DNA from 2 places in the Lysinibacillus sp. A4 genome. Region 2 is predicted to be linked to the other one. Evidence: a T-box and tRNA genes for the amino acid it is inferred to sense, from the RefSeq annotation. Region 2 holds a T-box; the other holds one or more tRNA genes.
What was found. A T-box is a leader RNA that pairs with one kind of tRNA and senses whether it is charged. The one in region 2 lies ahead of leuS (leucine--tRNA ligase), so its partner is inferred to be a tRNA-Leu.

Region 1 (9,592 bases), on a different contig from region 2:
CACAAGCTCGACTTCTTCTAAAGTTTTAATCTGATTAAAACTTTCTTTCGTAATCCATTGACTAGACTCTTGACTAGATGAAAGGTTATAACCAGCAGAAATATCCACATCCCCATACAAGTTACGAATATTGTCTTCCATTTCTGTTCGTGCATTTTCAACATAGATCAACATTGTTGCAATTAAACAAACAGCGAGTGCTACAACTTGTATGGCAATGATTACTTGTATTTTAGCAGCTCTACAAAGTTTCCAAGCAATATTCTTTAAATCATACATTGAGATAACTCCTCTGTATGTTTTTAAATTTGTCAAAAATCATCGATAAATTATCGCTATTTACTTGATTGATATAACTATCTACTAATTTCCCTTTATGAAAGAATAGTACACGATCAGCATAAGTCGATACATGTGGATCATGTGTTACCAATATAATTGTTTGATTTGTTAGATTTTTCAATTGAACAAGTGTTGTTAAAATATCATTAGTTGTATTCACATCTAAGGCCCCTGTTGGCTCATCTGCCAGTAATAATAGCGGATTGGCAATAATCGCTCGTGCTATAGCCACTCGTTGTTTTTGCCCACCAGATAATTCATGTGGTTTCTTCACAGCTAAATCACTAATTGACATTTTTGTTAAAACATCTTTCACCTTTTGCGCAATTTTTTTAGAGTCCTCATCTAGCAAAATTAAAGGCAGAGCCACATTATCTGATACCGTCAATTCATCTAATAAGTTAAAATTTTGAAATATAAAACCTATATTTCGTTTTCTAAATTCCGATGCTATCGGTTCTTGAAATTGCTCAATCATTGGTACACCTTGAAACATTAATTCCCCATGTGTAGGTTTGTCTAAAGCAGCTAAAATATTAAGTAATGTACTTTTCCCTGAACCACTCGTACCCATTATTGCTACGATTTCGTTTTGGTAAATTTCACAATTGATTGTATCTAGTGCTTGTACAATAAAATCCTTTGACTGAAATTCCTTTGACACATTTTTCATCACTACTAATGGGGTTTCTTTCATATTTTGTGTCTCATGTAGTTTCAACGGTTTCATGAAAATGCTCCTTTCGCTCATACCATTTGGATTGGGCTTGATGCATACGATAAAATAATCCTTTATTATTTATTAATTCATCAAAAGTACCAATTTCTTCAATTTTCCCCTTATCCATTACGATAATCTTATCTGATAATTTCGTGGGTCCGATTCTATGTGTAATCGTAATCGTTGTTTTATCATCTGTCATGCTATCAAATAATTCAAGTGTTTTTAATTCTGAATGAGGATCTAATGACGCTGTAGGTTCATCCAACAAAATCAAACTAACATCCTTCATTAGCGCTCGTCCTAAAGCTATTTTTTGCCATTCTCCCCCAGATAGATCAATTCCGCCATCCATTTCTTTAGATAAATAAGTATCTAAGTCAACATTATGGATTGATAATTTATGTCCCAATCCTACTTTTCTTATGACATCCCATATTTTCTGGTCATTCTCCATGTCATCTACATTGCCAAAACCAATATTTTCTCTTAAGGAATACATATATTTAGGGAATGTTTGAAAAACAACAGCAACTTGTTTATGTAAACTAGATTTATCAATGTCGGTCATATTTTCTCCATTTACTAAAATCGTTCCTTCTGTCAAATTGAATAATCCTACTAAACAATGGGCGAGTGTTGTTTTCCCTGAACCGTTTCCACCTACAATCGAAATTTTTTCTCCTCTTCGTATTGAAAAGTTCAATTTTGAAAAAGCTGAAATATCAGAATAAGAATAGTTGAAAGTGCCATTTTTAATATCAATCGTTTCAATAGAATTAATTTCTTCTCTCTTTTCGTCATCAAAATGTTCTATTTTCAACAACTTGATTAATGCATTATTATAAATAGCTGCTTCAAAAATAGAAGCTATATGTGCACCAATTTGAGCAAAAATGCCCTGTAAAGTAATTATAGCTGCAGTTAACGCCACATAACTCCCTATTGTTAAAGCGTTCTCTACTAGTTGATAAACGAAGAATACAGATACACCTGTATTGATAACTCCTACAAATAGTATCATCACTGCACTATTTTTCAGTTCCCACTTTGTCACTTCAAGTCTCTTGTTCATCGTATAAAAATAAAGTTTTTTCCATTTTTCCAGTAAATAATCACTCAATGTATACACTTTAATTTCCTTTAAATAGCTTTTGTCAAAAAAAAGGGATTCTGTATAAGAAAGCTCTCTTTCTTTAAATACAACGTTTTTTTCAACTTTATAATTTTTAAGTTTGCTAAAAAAAACAATGACAACCCCGGGAATTGTTGATAAAAGCACAGTTAAAGGTAATGTCCAATGAATAGCCATTAAAATCGCAAAAACTGAAAATAACGAAAATACACTTGTAATGATCTGCAAAAAAGAATATGTTGTACCTAACCCATTTCCTTCCAATGCTTTGGCTGCCAGATTCACTTGATTGTAAAAAAAGCTAGACTCAAAGTTTTCTAAAGAAACGCTAGTTACTTTTTTGTTTAACATCGCTTTAAATAAATAATTCACTCTTAAAGAAATTTTTCGAAATAGATAATCTTGAATTTTTCCAGATAGTTGTCCAAATAGACTAAGAAACGTTATTGCTACAAGGAGAACTAACACAAACCCCAATTCATTAGGAATTTTCTGCACCACCGTTAGTTGATCTATCAACCTTTTCTGTAGCAAAATTTCTAAAGGTAACATAATAGAAGTTATTATGCTTAAAATAGTTAAAAAAAGAAATATGCTCTTTTGTTCTCTCCAAATATTTTTCAAATAAAAATACTGTGAATAGAAAAAGTCTCTAACAGGTCGATCTTTCTCATGGAATTTTAATTCATTCAACTTCATAGTCATTCACATCCAAAAGATTTTCTAAACTTGCGATTCCTTTCTTCTCTACTACAAAATTATTAGTATTCAAAACTAGATACATTGGAAAGACATCTATTTTTAACTGATTAGAAAGAATTTCTTCTTCTATAAAATAAATATATTCATCCTCTAAATAGCTCAGGTTATCCCGATTTTCTATCGTATCCGTTGCTATAAAAATATACTTTTCTTTTTTAACAGGAATTAAAAAATTGAGTTTTTTTAATGTTGCTTTACAAGCAGAACACTGACTATCAATAAATACTAAAGTCTGCACATTAATCTCATTCATAATATCTTGAACTTTAACAGATTCAAATTGTTTATTCTTCAATGGAATCAACGGAAAAACGTTTTTTTCCATCGGTCCCCATTTTTCTACATTTAGCACTCGTCTAGTTCTTAATGAAATCAAAATGCTAAGCATTAATACACAAGAAATGATGACGAAAGCATAATAAATTTCCATGTCCATCGTTACACCACCTCTACGTTTCTTCTAATAATTATTAAAGTGATGAACCATAAAAGAACAGGTACGAGATAAAATATATTGCCAAAGTCAAGTATATTCATATTACCTTTATCAAAATAGAGTAGTGGCACTATACTGAAAAACATGCATAGACTTTGTATTAAGCCACCCAGTCCTGTCTTAGTTGGAATTAAATTGCCGAAACATTTACAGTCCTCTTCTATCTTATTAATAAGTGCATACGAATTAATAATTATAAAGAGTAAAATTAAAGATAAGGCACTAATATAAAGTATAGGGTGAGCATAAATAAACAAACTGACACCTATTACAATTTCAAATAATGGGAATAACAATGCCAAAAATGTAATTAAAATATCATTGATAGGAATATACTTTAAAAAAAACTGCTTTGTATTTGAATGTGAGATTAATTTAGAAATCCCAGAAAGTATCAATACTAAAGCAGAACCATAACAAAAAATATAAATCATAGTATCTCTCCTAAAAAAATTAAGAAAGTTAATGTGAATTTCACATAATTGTATCCTAAATTTTTTATATTTATATTGATAGGTATGTTTTCAAAACAACCACAGTTACGTGTCTTTCCTCCTTTAGAAGGTTTAAACAGTAAAAAAAGATTGAACAATTGCAACATTACAGCGGTCATACATATGTAAACATTCACAAATTGAATTAATAAGGAGATACCTACAAGCACATCTAAACTCACTAAAATGCTTACGAATATCGGAGATATTGTTATTTTTTCATTTATCGCCACGTAATAATGATAAATTTTAAAAACTTTATTGAATCCGTTTTTTAGAAAAATAATTGCTACAACCAGATAAACAATAATGATATTCAGTCAACTCCTTTTCTTTCAAGCCACTATTAAAATCCTTTAATATACAAGGATTTTAATAGTAAAATACACACAAAATTTTATATTGTTTCAAAGAGATTTACCTTATGAAGAAAAATTCATTATATCTTCCCAATAATATTTTTCACCCATATATAGTAATACTGGAATTTCTTCAATTTGCAATTGATTTAATTTCATCAAATGTTCGACTTTTATCTCGTTATCGTTTTCAAATAACACTTTTATCAAAATAACTTCTCTCTTTTTTGAAATTCTACGATAAAAAGCATTCAAAACATATAAGTTATCAAAAATGTTATTTTCATCCGAAATCAAATATGTTCTTCCCTTTTCCAGGAAATCTATTTGCTCAATCTGTATAAATCTCCGCTGAAAATCAATGCAGTTTCTTAATTTTGTCAAATTGTAAAAAAAGAAAACCAAAAATACAATCCCGAAAATTAGTGTCATACTTTATTTATCAGTTAGAAAAATATGAAAACGTTCATTTCACATTTTGTAGGAGTATTGTGCTATTACTATAGGGCAAATTTAGTTTTTGTATTTATTTTCTGCTATAGAACCATAACGATTCATCGTAGACTCTTCACCAAAACCTGTTCTTGACTATACATTCCTGTTACAACTTTTATGTAATAAAAAAGTAGAACATTAATTACAGTTAACATCGAAATAAATAAAATAGTTTTGGTATTAACCTATTTATAAGTTAGCAGTCATCTTTTTCTGCAGAACAACTAACCGTTTCAGTCTTACAAACGTAACATATATTTACAACTCCAGGACCATAACATGGTTCGGTTCTATATTTACGTCTTCTATAACTACCTTTTACAGCACCTGTTTCATCAAAAAATGGCAATTCTTTACCCCAGCCACATTGACCTTTAATGATTTCCGAACTATTTCCACTATCTAAAAGCATTGGTTTGCTATATGTCATTAACATAATTATTTCCTCCTGCAACCCTTAGAAATAGCACAATACACCTACACTAACAGCCTCCTTATTAATATTGATTCATTACACTTCTTGCATAATCCATACTTCAATGGAGAACAGTAATAAAAAAGCCTCATCTATCAACAAACCATTTCTCCACTTATATAAATTTTCTTCCCAAAACTCTTCGGAACAAAGACCTAACTTTGAGACAACTAAAGGTGACTTTACATTAGAATAAATTGAATTCCAATTTTTCCTTATACTCTTTAATGTATGAGCAATGTGTGATGTTTTATTTATACGCAGTCGAATACTGTCAGGTAACTTATTTTTCTGAGAGTCTCTTAAAATTTTTTTCGTGTAGAAGGGATCAAAGAGAATATGACTAGGGATTTTAATCATAAAAGAAATTAACTCCCTATCTAAAAAAGGATGTTTTATATCCGCACCATAAAAGCCACCTATCGCCCTATCCATATAATGATTGGCTTTTGCATTTAACATTTGATGCAATAAATTTCTAGCATGATTCCGTTTATTTTTAGTTGTTCTACTAAAAGGATGTGGTTGAATGATGTACTCACGTAATCCTTTAAAAGCAGACATATTTGTATACATACAATATTTAGTTAAATCGCCGAACATATCCTTTATTTTTCCTTCTCTAACGTAATCTCTTAATAAATACGGCGGATTCGTTAAAAGTTGGTCACCACCATAACCTGTTAGGATACTATATGTATTATTGTTCACACTTGACTCTATTAAGGGAGAAATAAATTCACATGTAGGAGCAGTAGCATACGGTTCGTCAAAACGTAATATATTATTCCGAAGATCTTCATACATCAATACTGAATCATAATTTAGAAAAGTACCTTTAGAATTATATTGTTCTAATAATTCCGTTATATATGCACTTTCATCGCATTCCTTTAATTCATCAAAAACAACGCTTACCGAATTAATTTCTCCGTATCTATGCCCCAATCGTTTTGACACATTAAAAATAGTAGTTGAGTCTAAGCCACCGCTTAATAACACCGTATTTCGCTCGCTTTTCCGTACTCTCCTCAAAACTGCTTTGTTCAAAATACTTTCGAATTCTTCAATTAACGCTTCCCGATTTATAGTTGTCTCCTTCATCATCCATTTATCAGAAAATAATTCATCATAATTCACATAGTTTATTAGGTTAATTTCCTTATTTTCATAAACAAACATATTCCCACTCGGTAAACGCAAGATCTCTTTATATGGCGTTAAATAGGAATCAACAATTCCTTTTGCATTTAGATATTCTTGAAAGTAAACACCGTTCAACTCAGGTGTATTTAGATAACTTTTCAATAGAAAGATATCGCTCGCAACTACTAATTTTGTATCGGTTTTTAAATAAAAGAGCCTTTTTACCCCCAAGGTATCTCTACAGGCCATTAATGTTAAATTCTTTTTATCAAATAGAACAAATGAAAACTCGCCATCTAAACGCTTCACAAAATCCAAACCAAATGTGTTATAAAGGGAAATTAAATTAGTGAGTAATTCTTGCTCAGTCCAATCAACATTTTCATATACACCATGATTCAAAATATTGTATATCACAATGTCTCCCACTATTAACACATCATTATTTTCAAAAAACACATATGGGGTCGTATTTTGAGCATATGCTGCTTTCAAAACAAAGTTCTGTGAGGATGTGTTGAAATAATTTACTTTTGATTTACTGTTGATCTTAAGATGTCCATTTTTATCCACTTCTCCCTCCGAATTATCCATAAATTCAAACACATACCAATTCACCTAAGTTCAACTCCCTTCATATACGAGTTTGAATCTATAATCACTTTCAACGAATCAAGATTTTCCATTTCTTCAAATAGATTGTGGCCCTGATATTGAATCCAGGCATGTGCCTCTAAGGGAAATTTTTTTATCCCTATTACCATGTTTACTGGTATACCATACTTAGATTGAAGTATCTTATAACCAATTAACGTTTTGTGTATACAATCTGCTTTCCTAGGATACCAACAGCAAACTTGGTCTAAAAGAATAAACCACTCCAAAATCTCTTCAGAATTCTCCTCAGTAAAAATCTCTTTAGAACCCTCTATAGTATATTTTTTTATATAGCGTCTAAAGACTTCATCAAAACCTTTTCTCCGTATTTGGAAATCTAAAAATATTAATTCTTTGTATAAATATAAAATATTATACAAATTTAATTAAACCTCCTTTTGACAACGAATTTAAAAATCCATCTAAATCCTTTTGAATAATTAAAATATCTTCATTTGTCCTTTTAGCTATTAATTTGGAAATATCAGAGACTATTGGTGTTTTATCAAACTCTTCCCAAATAAATGAACTAAATTTATCTAGTGCGTAAATTTGATTCGTATAAATATTAATAATTAGATATTCATCCTCTTCTTTATAGGAAAGAAGATACTTTGATTTTTTTACACGCATCCCTTTTACCACTTCCTCCTCTTTTACATTGTGAACAATCCTTTAATACTGTTCCTGTATTACTACTATACACAGTCATAAGCTCTAACAGTCTCTTTACTCTTATCATCTTCTTTCTTCCACATAACCGTATTTTTTCTACTTACTCCATTACGTTTATGATTATATAAATGTAGTGGAGTAAAATGACAACTCTTGTGCTATCGATTACATCCACATCAAGTCCATCACTCAACACATATATAAAAACTGCACCTTCTAGTTGATTGTTAACTTTCAATCAACTAGAAGATGCAACTCGTAGGGTTTTATTGGTCCATGAAAGATCTTAAAAATAGAAATCTAAAAATCAATGTATAAAAGAAAATATTCTCTCTCCACCAAAGTTCAAAAAATTATTGATGTTGAAACAGATGTCTTTGTCTTTTACCTAAAATCTATAGGATAAACCTATTCTTTTCAGGCGTCTAAAATGGCACAACCTTTATAGAAAAATATTGTAAAGATATTTATTACCCTCTAAAGCCCTGTAAAATTTGTAAAACAAATTTACCTGTTTTACATAAACATAACTGCTTAGTCTATCATAGCGAACGTTCTGACACACAATGTTTTATCACATAAAAAAACAAGAATGCTAATATAAACATTCTTGTTTTAATTATGTTTCTAATGATTCCTTTGGAGATTCAAACCCATGAGTAACTTCTATGTTAAAACTCATACTATTCTCTTCCAATGAATTTTCTATACTTTTTTTATTCTCGTTGACCTTTTCTTCAAAAAGAATCCTTCTCTTTCTAAACCTGTTGCAATTCCCCTAATATAAAAAGCTCATAAACCCTGTTATATCAAGATTTATGAGCTTTCTTAATTTTTATTAATTTGATGATACCGGTGGTCGGGGTCGAACCGACACTCCAAAGGAACACGATTTTGAGTCGTGCGCGTCTGCCAATTCCGCCACACCGGCATAATGGAGATAAAAAAAATCGGATAAACCGATTAACAGTTAAAATATGGAGGCGGCAACCGGATTTGAACCGGTGATAAGGGTGTTGCAGACCCGTGCCTTACCACTTGGCTATGCCGCCGTCATACATGGAGCGGAAGACGAGGTTCGAACTCGCGACCCCCACCTTGGCAAGGTGGTGTTCTACCACTGAACTACTTCCGCAAAAATGGCTGGGGTACTAGGATTCGAACCTAGGCATGACGGAATCAAAATCCGTTGCCTTACCGCTTGGCTATACCCCAACAATGGGGCGACTGATGGGAATCGAACCCACGAATGCCGGAACCACAATCCGGTGCGTTAACCACTTCGCCACAATCGCCATTGTATTATGATGTTTATTAATTTTATATGAGATGGGGCGACTGATGGGAATCGAACCCACGAATGCCGGAACCACAATCCGGTGCGTTAACCACTTCGCCACAATCGCCATAAAATTAATTGGCAGGGGCAGTAGGAATCGAACCCACACCAAAGGTTTTGGAGACCTCTATTCTACCGTTGAACTATGCCCCTAAAATAATAAAACTGGTGGAGGGGGACGGATTCGAACCGCCGAACCCTAAGGAGCGGATTTACAGTCCGCCGCGTTTAGCCACTTCGCTACCCCTCCGGGAATATCTGGTGCCGGCTATAGGAATCGAACCCACGACCTACTGATTACAAGTCAGTTGCTCTACCTGCTGAGCTAAACCGGCAAAAAAATAAGATGGGTCAGGACGGAATCGAACCGCCGACACTTAGAGCTTCAATCTAATGCTCTACCAACTGAGCTACTGACCCATATTTTAAAATAAATGGCGGTCCCGACCGGGATCGAACCGGCGATCTCCTGCGTGACAGGCAGGCATGTTAACCG
Region 2 (9,592 bases):
GGACCTGGTGCTGTCTTTTGGATGTGGGCAATCGCTTTCATAGGTGCGGCTACCGCGTATGTAGAGTCAACATTAGCTCAAATCTATAAAGAAGAGAAAGATACAGAATATCGTGGTGGACCGGCCTTTTACATAGAAAAAGGAATGGGCCAAAAATGGTTTGCAGTTATTTTTGCTGTGGCGGCTTTAATAGCAATGTTAATTTTGATGCCTGGTGTGCAGTCGAATGCCATCGCAGGTGCTGTTGAAAACGCTTTCGGTTTGGATACATGGATCACAGGACTTATAATTGTTGTGTTACTAGGTGCTATTATCATTGGTGGTATTAAATCAATTGCAAACGCTGCCCAGATTATTGTACCGTTTATGGCATTAGCCTATATCATTATGGCCATTATCATTATTTTTATGAATATTTCACAAGTACCAACGGTTATCGGATTAATTTTTTCTAGTGCATTTGGTGCTCAAGAAATTTTTGGCGGGGTTATTGGTTCAGCGATTGCTTGGGGTGTTAAACGTGGAATTTACTCCAATGAAGCTGGTCAAGGAACTGGGGCCCACCCTGCGGCAGCTGCGGAAGTATCACATCCTGCTAAGCAAGGAATTGTTCAAGCAGCATCTGTGTATATTGATACATTATTAATTTGTTCTGCTACCGCATTTATGATTTTATTTACGGGGATGTACAATGTACAAGATGAAAAGGCAGCTGAGGGAGCAGATCCATTTATTCATGTTGGAGAATTCAATAGTGGTGGATTAGCTGGTGATGAGCAAATGACTTTTGCGAAAAGTATTGAAGCGGGTGCAGCCTATACACAATATGCAGTTGACTCATCATTACCTGGCTTTGGTGCTCCATTTGTAGCCATTGCGTTATTCTTCTTTGCCTTTACAACAATCATGGCTTACTACTATATTGCAGAGACAAATGTCGCTTATTTATTTAGAGGTAGCACAGAAAAGATATTCATTTGGATTGCGAAAATTGCCATTTTAGTTGCAGCCTTTTATGGTACAATCCGTACGTCTGGTCTAGCATGGGCAATGGGAGATGTAGGTCTTGGTTTGATGGTTTGGATTAACGTTATAGCTATTTTAATTATCATGAAACCAGCTATTATCGCATTAAAAGATTACGAGAAACAGAAAAAAGAAGGAAAAGACCCAGTCTTTGATCCTCGTAAACTAGGAATTAAAGGTGCAGATTTCTGGGTTGACTATAATGAAAAACGCAATAACAAGTAGATAAAGAGCAAGGCGATCAGCTAGTTTGATAGAAACTAGCTGATCGCCTTTTAGCATGTCATTATTGAATAGGATATTCTTTCATTTTCTCTAATGCAATGACGAAGGGTGGATCATTTTGTTGATTCAGAAATGCATACTTTAAGACATGAACATATTTTTGTGGCAGTTGGCTTACATAATCAATGACCTTATCACGCTCTTCTTTTCCACCTGGATGACCATGATAAATAACAAGAACAATCAAACCGCCCACTTTTAAGAGCTTTAATATATTCTCAATGGCTTGGATTGTTGTATTAGGTCTTGTAATAATATCATGGTTGCTACCAGGTAAATAGCCGAGATTGAAGATTGCCGCAGTTACTGGCTTGTGAACAAACTGTGTAACTTCTTCATGCCCTTTATTTAAAACGAGTGCTCGATGTTCTAAACCATGATCTAAAAGTCGGAGGAGTGTCGCGTCAACCGCCTCTTTTTGGACATCAAAGGCATAAACTTGCCCTTCATCCCCAACAAGCTGTGCCAGAAACAATGTGTCATGGCCGTTTCCAGCAGTTGCATCCACAACTGTATCTCCCTCTTTTATATTATCTTTTAATAACTGCTGGGCATATTGTAAAACGCGTTGTAGTATCATTTCATAACCTCTGCCTTATACAACTTCCCTTGCCAACTACCTCGACGTTCAAGCTCAGCATCAATGCCATTCAGTACTTCCCATTTATTAACACTCCACATGGGTCCAATCATTAAATCAATCGGTCCATCACCTGTAATACGATGAATGACCATCTCTGGTGGTAAAATTTCTAATTGGTCTGCTACTAGTTTTGTATACACATCTTGATCTAAAAATTCTAACATACCTTTTTCATATTGCTTCACCATAGGCGTTCCTTTTAATAGATGAAGTAAGTGGATTTTAATGCCTTGGACATCTAATTGTGCAACTGCTCGTGCCGTTTCCATCATCATGTCATAGTCTTCGAGAGGCAATCCGTTAATGATATGTGAGCAAACACGAATGCCATGCTTACGCAATTTTTCAACGCCTTCCACATACGTTGCATAATCATGGGCACGATTAATAAGATTAGCCGTTTTCTCATGCACCGTTTGTAGACCGAGCTCAATCCATAAATACGTCCGCTCATTTAGCTCTGCTAAATATTCGACAACATCATCAGGTAAACAGTCAGGACGAGTAGCAATAGAAAGACCTACTACACCTTCTTGCGCTAAAGCTGCTTCAAATTTTTCTTTTAAAACTGGCAAAGGGGCATGTGTATTTGTGTAGGCTTGGAAATAGGCCATGTATTTGCCATCCTTCCATTTCTGGTGCATTTTGTCTCGGATTTCAGCAAATTGAACATCAATTGGATCTACCTTATTACCAGCAAAATCACCAGAACCTGCAGCACTGCAAAATGTACAGCCACCGAAAGCAACTGTGCCGTCGCGGTTAGGGCAATCAAATCCTGCATCTAATGCCACTTTAAAAACTTTATGACCAAATTGGTCACGTAAATAGCGATTCCATGTATAGTATCTTTTCCCCTCTGAAGGAAAAGGAAAATTCGTCTCTGTCATTTATTTCACTCCTCTAACGCTCTATTCTATCATGTGCATTTCGTTCCGTCATGGGGTAAGGGTAATATCATGATTTGGATAAAGAAAAATGGAAAGGAACAAAACTAAATACGATTGAAAATAGGATAGAAGTCTTGTAAAAAAGGTAAAATTATTTTCCTTGTACTTTTAAGTATTTCAGCATACACTAACTATTTAGAGAAGCGAAATAATGGAGGTCATCCTATGCCAAAACGTGTTTGGTTTTTAATTATCGGAATGCTTGTGAACACAACAGGCAACTCTTTTTTATGGCCTTTGAATGCCATTTATATGCATGATTATTTAGGCAAATCTTTAGCTATGGCTGGTTTTGTCTTAATGCTGAATTCTGCTGCTGGAGTATTAGGTAATCTATTAGGTGGTTACTTATTTGATAGAATTGGTGGCTATAAAGCTATTATGCTTGGTATCCTGTTAACGATTGCTTCATTAATTGGCTTAACAATTTGGCACGGTTGGCCACATTATGTGTGGTTTTTAACGATACTAGGCTTTAGTGGGGGTATTGTTTTCCCAGGTATGTTTGCCTTAGCTGGGGCTGCCTGGCCAGAAGGTGGACGTAAGGCTTTTAATACTATCTATTTAGCACAAAATGTCGGTGTTGCCGTAGGTCCTGCCCTTGCCGGTATAGTGGCAGATTATCAATTTGACTATGTGTTTAAAGTGAATTTAGGTATGTATATTTTATTCTTTTTCATTGCCTTATTTACATTTAAGCGTTTGGAGGCGGGCAGTATTGCACCTAAAAATGTCTTGAGCGAAAGTAAGCGAATCGTAAACAAGGCACCTTTCTATGCTTTGTTAATAATTAGTGCATCCTCCGTTTTATGCTGGCTAGCATATTCTCAATGGAGTGCAACCATTTCATCTTATACACAAGATTTAGGATTGGGATTAAAGCAATATAGCTTACTTTGGACAATCAACGGTCTTCTAATTGTCATTGGGCAACCGCTCATTGCACCGCTCGTAAAGCGGTGGGAACACAATTTAAAACGTCAGTTAGTATTTGGTGTAACGCTGATTGCACTTTCCTTTGGTATTATTGCCTTTGCAAACGATTTTAAAATGTTTGGAGCAGCGATGCTTGTCTTAACATTTGGCGAAATGTTTTATACGCCAGCGTTACCAACGATTGCTAATCAACTGGCACCAAAAGGTCGACAAGGGTTCTATCAAGGCATTATCAATAGTGCTGCCACTGGAGGACGGATGATTGGTCCACTATTTGGCGGTATTATGGTGGATCAATTTGGCATGATTCCTCTTGTTTTAACATTAGTAGTTATTGTACTATTGGCGATTATTCCATGTTTAACATACGATTATCCTTTAAAGAAGAACAAAATAGTAGCAGATTAATAATGTCGCACTGAAAAGAGCAAAAACGAGTATTAAGTACTTGTTTTTGTTCTTTTTTTATAGCAGATATTGAAAAAATGTTGTGACAGGATTACAATCATACATATTCAAATATTTGAATATGTAGTTATATGGAGGGGTTTTTTTATGGAAGAGGGCTTACAACAGTTTAAAGCGGATTTTTTCAAAGCATTAGCACATCCGTTACGCATCCGAATACTTGAACTCCTTGTAGATGGACAGAAAAGTGTCAATGAGATTCAAGATTGCTTGGAGAAAGAGGGTTCTGCTGTTTCTCAGCAATTAAGTGTATTGCGTGCTAAAAATATTGTTTATGGCGTGAAGGAAGGGAAAAAAGTTTACTATTCTTTAAGTGACCCAATGATTGGTGCATTACTTGGGGTGGCAAAGGATATTTTTAATAACCATTTGGTTAATACCATTTCTAGATTAGAGGAAATGACGAGTAATGAAGGTGACGAAGAGAATAAGTAAATCAATGATGATGACAAATTGAGCTTTGCTTATTATTTCGAAGGGAAGATTTATCTATGAAGTCACTGTTTACAGGACGCTTTGAAGGATATTCAGTTCAACATGTAAAGAAGGATTTATTGTCAGGGATTATTGTGGGAATCGTTGCTATTCCACTTGCCATGTCCTTTGCCATAGCATCGGGTGTGAAACCTGAATATGGGATTTATACAGCTTGCATTGCAGGTATTCTTATTTCTCTCTTTGGAGGTTCCAAATATCAAATAGGTGGGCCTACGGGGGCGTTTGTGCCAATTCTATTGGGGATTGTTCTTACCTATGGCTATGAAGATTTATTACTAGCGGGTTTAATGGCAGGGGTATTGCTTTGTGTCATGGGCTTTTTTAAGTTAGGGACTTTAATTAAGTTTATTCCACGTCCTGTAACAGTTGGTTTTACAGCAGGGATAGCAGTGATTATTTTTACAGGTCAAATCGCTAACTTTCTAGGGCTCACAAATGTTAAAAGGCATGAATATTTTATCGCCAACATACAGGAAATTATTAAGCAGCTTGATACGACAAATACGTATAGTATTCTTACTGCCGCGGTATGCTTGGTGACAATCGTGATAACACCAAAGTTTTTTCCAAAGGTTCCTGGAGCATTAGCGGGTATCGTTGTCTCTACACTTATAGCAACCTTCTTCTTTTCAGGACAAGTTGCTACCATTGCAACGGCCTATGGGCAAATTCCTAATACATTACCTCATTTCGCCTTACCGAACATCACGCTCGAACGATTACAACAACTTATTGGTCCAGCGTTTGTCATTGCAATGCTAGGTGGTATTGAGTCTCTATTATCGGCAGTTGTGGCGGATGGGATGACAAATAGTAAGCATAACAGTAATCGTGAGTTAATTGGTCAGGGAATTGCTAATATTGTGACGCCTTTATTCGGTGGTATTCCAGCAACAGGTGCTATTGCACGCACAGCGACCAATATCAAAACAGGAGCAGTATCCCCTATGTCGGGTATCATTCATGGTGTGTTTGTTTTAATCACATTATTGTTATTAGCTCCATATGCATCTCATATTCCGTTAGCAAGCATGGCTCCGGTACTGATGGTCGTAGCTTGGAATATGAGTGAACGACATCATTTCTCACATATCGCAAAATTAAAATCAGGCGACTCACTGGTATTATTGATTACCTTTTTATTAACGGTATTCACTAGTCTTACGTTAGCAGTTGAGGTTGGGCTTGTGCTGGCTGTGCTATTATTTGCGAAACGCATGAGTGAAAAGCTTGTTGTTACAAAAGTACTTCCAGATCATTCAAATAAAAGTGAAAAGGTACAGCCACATGTAGTGCATCAGCAGCATGATTGCCCGCAAATTAGTATGTACACCATTGAAGGGCCGTTGTTTTTTGGTGCTGCACAAATGTTTGAGCAAACGATTGAAAGTACTCTGCATCAGCAACCAAGAGTTTTGATATTACGGATGGGGAAAGTGCCCTTTATGGATTCTACTGGAGAAGCATATTTTAGTAATATCATAGAAAATTATAAAGCACAGGGCGGTACTATTTTGGTAACGGGTGTGCAAGGTGATTTAAAGGGTGCTCTTCAGCACAATGGTCTTTACGATAAAATAGGCGCGCAACATTTTTTTCAGCATACAGGAGAAGCGATTACAAAAGCTTTCCATTATTTGAACGCCAATCAATGCATTGGTTGTCAGCATTTTGCTTTTCATGAATGTAAGGATTTATCAAAGTCTAAGGAAGAAAAGGATTTAATTGTTCAGTAATGGGTAAGCTGTAAACAAAGGCTTGTGCTTTTCAATACTTTCCATTAGAATAAATGCAATATCATGTAAAGACTGTGATGAGGAATAGTAAATTTGTGGTTCTTTTTAGAGAGCTAGCGGTTGGTGGAAGCTAGTAAGAATGCAAGTTGAACTCGCCTTCTGAGTCTGCCCGCGTGAAACAGCGTGTGTCGTTTCTTCCGCGTTAAGGAAGCTTGAGCCGAGTGTAATCACTAATTTGGGTGGTACCGCGGGAGTACAAATTCTCTCGTCCCTTCTATAAGATAGGGGCGAGTTTTTTTATTTTTTAAATATTTTGTCAATTATAATGGAGAGCAGCACGATCAATCGAAGGAGGAAAAAAAATGAGTTTTAATCATGAACAAATTGAAAAAAAGTGGCAGCAATACTGGGCTGATAACAAAACATTTAAAACTGAAAATGAAACAGCAAAGCCTAAATTTTATGCATTAGATATGTTCCCATATCCATCAGGCGCAGGACTTCATGTAGGCCATCCAGAGGGCTATACGGCAACTGATATTCTATCGCGCTTTAAACGTATGCAAGGCTATAATGTACTTCATCCAATGGGCTGGGATGCTTTTGGTTTACCAGCAGAACAATATGCACTTGATACAGGGAATGATCCAGCTGAATTTACAGCTAAAAATATTGCAACATTTAAACGTCAAATTCAAGAGCTAGGCTTCAGCTATGATTGGGATCGCGAAATTAACACAACTGATCCAGAATATTATAAATGGACACAATGGATTTTTATCCAGCTTTATAAGAAAGGTTTAGCCTATGTGGATGAAGTAGCTGTTAACTGGTGTCCAGCACTTGGCACGGTATTAGCTAACGAAGAAGTAATTGATGGGAAATCAGAGCGTGGTGGTCATCCAGTAGAACGCAGACCAATGAAGCAATGGATGCTTAAAATTACAGCCTATGCTGATCGTTTAATCGATGACCTAGAAGAAGTTGATTGGCCTGAATCTATTAAAGATATGCAACGCAATTGGATTGGCCGTTCAGAAGGGGCAGAAGTGACATTTGCCATTGACGGTTCAGATCAAAACTTCACAGTTTTCACAACGCGCCCTGATACATTATTTGGTGCTACATACTGTGTGCTTGCGCCAGAGCATAAATTAGTGGAACAAATAACAACAGCTGACCAACGCCAAGCTGTTGAGACTTATTTAGAGAAAGTTAAAATGAAATCTGACCTAGAGCGTACAGATTTAGCGAAAGAAAAAACAGGCGTATTTACAGGCGCTTATGCAGTGAATCCGATTAACGGTAAAAAAGTGCCAATTTGGATTGCTGACTATGTGTTAGTGTCTTATGGTACAGGTGCTATTATGGCGGTGCCAGCACATGATGAGCGTGACTATGAATTCGCGACTGAATTTGGCCTAGACATCGTTCCTGTACTTGAAGGTGGAGACATCAGTAAAGAAGCATTTACAGGTGATGGTCAACATATTAACTCTGAATTCCTGAATGGCTTAAATAAAGCAGATGGCATTGCGAAAGCCATTGAATGGTTAGCGGAAAAGGGTGTGGGAGAGAAGAAAATTTCTTACCGTCTACGTGACTGGTTATTCTCCCGTCAGCGTTATTGGGGTGAACCAATTCCAATGATTCATTGGGAAGATGGCACGATAACGCCAGTTCCAGAATCAGAATTACCTCTAATGCTACCAAAAACAGATAATATCCGTCCATCAGGTACTGGTGAATCACCATTAGCAAATATTGAAGAATGGGTAAATGTTGTCGATCCAGAAACAGGTAAAAAAGGGCGTCGTGAAACAAATACAATGCCGCAGTGGGCAGGTTCGAGCTGGTACTTCCTACGCTATATCGACCCTACAAATACAGAGGCGATTGCAGACCCAGAGTTACTAAAACGTTGGTTACCTGTTGATATTTATATTGGTGGTGCGGAGCATGCTGTATTACATTTACTATACGCTCGCTTCTGGCATAAAGTTCTCTATGATTTAGGCGTTGTCCATACAAAAGAACCATTCCAAAAGTTATTTAACCAGGGAATGATTCTAGGTGAAGGTAATGAGAAAATGTCTAAATCTAAGGGCAATGTTGTCAATCCAGATGAAATCATTACGTCACATGGTGCCGATACATTACGTTTATATGAAATGTTCATGGGCCCACTAGAGGCTTCTGTTGCATGGTCTACAAATGGTTTAGATGGAGCACGTCGCTTCTTAGACCGTATCTGGCGTCTATTTGTCAGTGAAGAAGACGGCGCAATTTCAGCAAAAATTCAAGTGTCTAACGATCAATCACTTGAAAAATCATACCACCAAACAGTGAAAAAAGTGACAGAGGATTATGAAGGCATCCGCTTTAACACAGCTATTTCACAAATGATGGTCTTTATTAATGATTGCTATAAAGCTGATGTGATACCAACGACTTATGCTGAAGGCTTTGTGAAAATGCTAGCTCCAATCGCTCCGCATATTGCAGAAGAATTATGGCAACTATTAGGACACGATTCCACTCTTTCATATGAGCAATGGCCAACATATGATGAAGCAAAGCTTGTGGATGATGAAGTAGAAATTGCTGTACAAGTTGCTGGTAAAGTACGTGCTAAGATCGTCGTAGCAAAAGATGCTTCAAAAGAGGATATTGAAAAAGTAGCACTTGCCGATGAAAAGGTTCAAGAATACATGGCAGGAAAGAGCTTAGTGAAAATCATCGTTATTCCAGGCAAACTTGTCAATATTGTCGTAAAATAAAGAGATATAAAGTAAAAATGTACATTACTAAATTCAATTTTAGTAATGTACATTTTTTAATTTGGAGTAATCTTAAGCGATAAAATAAGGACTGCACCCATCTAACTGAGTGCAGTTCATTAAATAGTTCCAGATACAATTTAAATAATCAATCCCACAATAATAGCTGTTAGGATACTTACGAGCGTAGCGCCGTACAACAACTTTAAACCAAATCGAGCAACGACATTCCCTTGCCTTTCATTCAAACCTTTTACAGCACCCGAAATA

Region 1: it has a tRNA-Leu gene. The T-box ahead of leuS (leucine--tRNA ligase) is inferred to sense a tRNA for this amino acid. The anticodon was not compared.

Annotation. Positions count from the first base shown of each region.
Region 1 covers NZ_JANWTB010000009.1:853-10,444, reverse strand. The annotation lists gene NY607_RS17455 (ABC transporter permease) at 1-279, opposite strand, end outside; gene NY607_RS17450 (ABC transporter ATP-binding protein) at 272-1,072, opposite strand; gene NY607_RS17445 (ABC transporter ATP-binding protein) at 1,050-2,897, opposite strand; gene NY607_RS17440 (hypothetical protein) at 2,884-3,396, opposite strand; gene NY607_RS17435 (MauE/DoxX family redox-associated membrane protein) at 3,399-3,890, opposite strand; gene NY607_RS24345 (hypothetical protein) at 3,887-4,249, opposite strand; gene NY607_RS17430 (hypothetical protein) at 4,373-4,606, opposite strand; gene NY607_RS17425 (hypothetical protein) at 5,001-5,240, opposite strand; gene NY607_RS17420 (asparagine synthase-related protein) at 5,316-7,043, opposite strand; gene NY607_RS17415 (lasso peptide biosynthesis B2 protein) at 7,040-7,462, opposite strand; gene NY607_RS17410 (PqqD family protein) at 7,455-7,715, opposite strand; tRNA gene NY607_RS17405 (tRNA-Leu) at 8,608-8,688, opposite strand; tRNA gene NY607_RS17400 (tRNA-Cys) at 8,736-8,809, opposite strand; tRNA gene NY607_RS17395 (tRNA-Gly) at 8,818-8,892, opposite strand; tRNA gene NY607_RS17390 (tRNA-Gln) at 8,898-8,972, opposite strand; tRNA gene NY607_RS17385 (tRNA-His) at 8,977-9,052, opposite strand; tRNA gene NY607_RS17380 (tRNA-His) at 9,088-9,163, opposite strand; tRNA gene NY607_RS17375 (tRNA-Trp) at 9,176-9,249, opposite strand; tRNA gene NY607_RS17370 (tRNA-Tyr) at 9,263-9,346, opposite strand; tRNA gene NY607_RS17365 (tRNA-Thr) at 9,356-9,431, opposite strand; tRNA gene NY607_RS17360 (tRNA-Phe) at 9,444-9,516, opposite strand; tRNA gene NY607_RS17355 (tRNA-Asp) at 9,532-9,592, opposite strand, start outside.
Region 2 covers NZ_JANWTB010000003.1:567,554-577,145, reverse strand. The annotation lists gene NY607_RS08210 (alanine/glycine:cation symporter family protein) at 1-1,251, shown strand, start outside; gene mnmM (tRNA 5-(aminomethyl)-2-thiouridylate-methyltransferase MnmM) at 1,313-1,891, opposite strand; gene mnmL (tRNA modification radical SAM protein MnmL/YtqA) at 1,888-2,844, opposite strand; gene NY607_RS08195 (MDR family MFS transporter) at 3,070-4,248, shown strand; gene NY607_RS08190 (ArsR/SmtB family transcription factor) at 4,396-4,743, shown strand; gene NY607_RS08185 (SulP family inorganic anion transporter) at 4,800-6,542, shown strand; T-box leader at 6,608-6,818, shown strand; gene leuS (leucine--tRNA ligase) at 6,905-9,322, shown strand; gene NY607_RS08175 (NupC/NupG family nucleoside CNT transporter) at 9,463-9,592, opposite strand, start outside.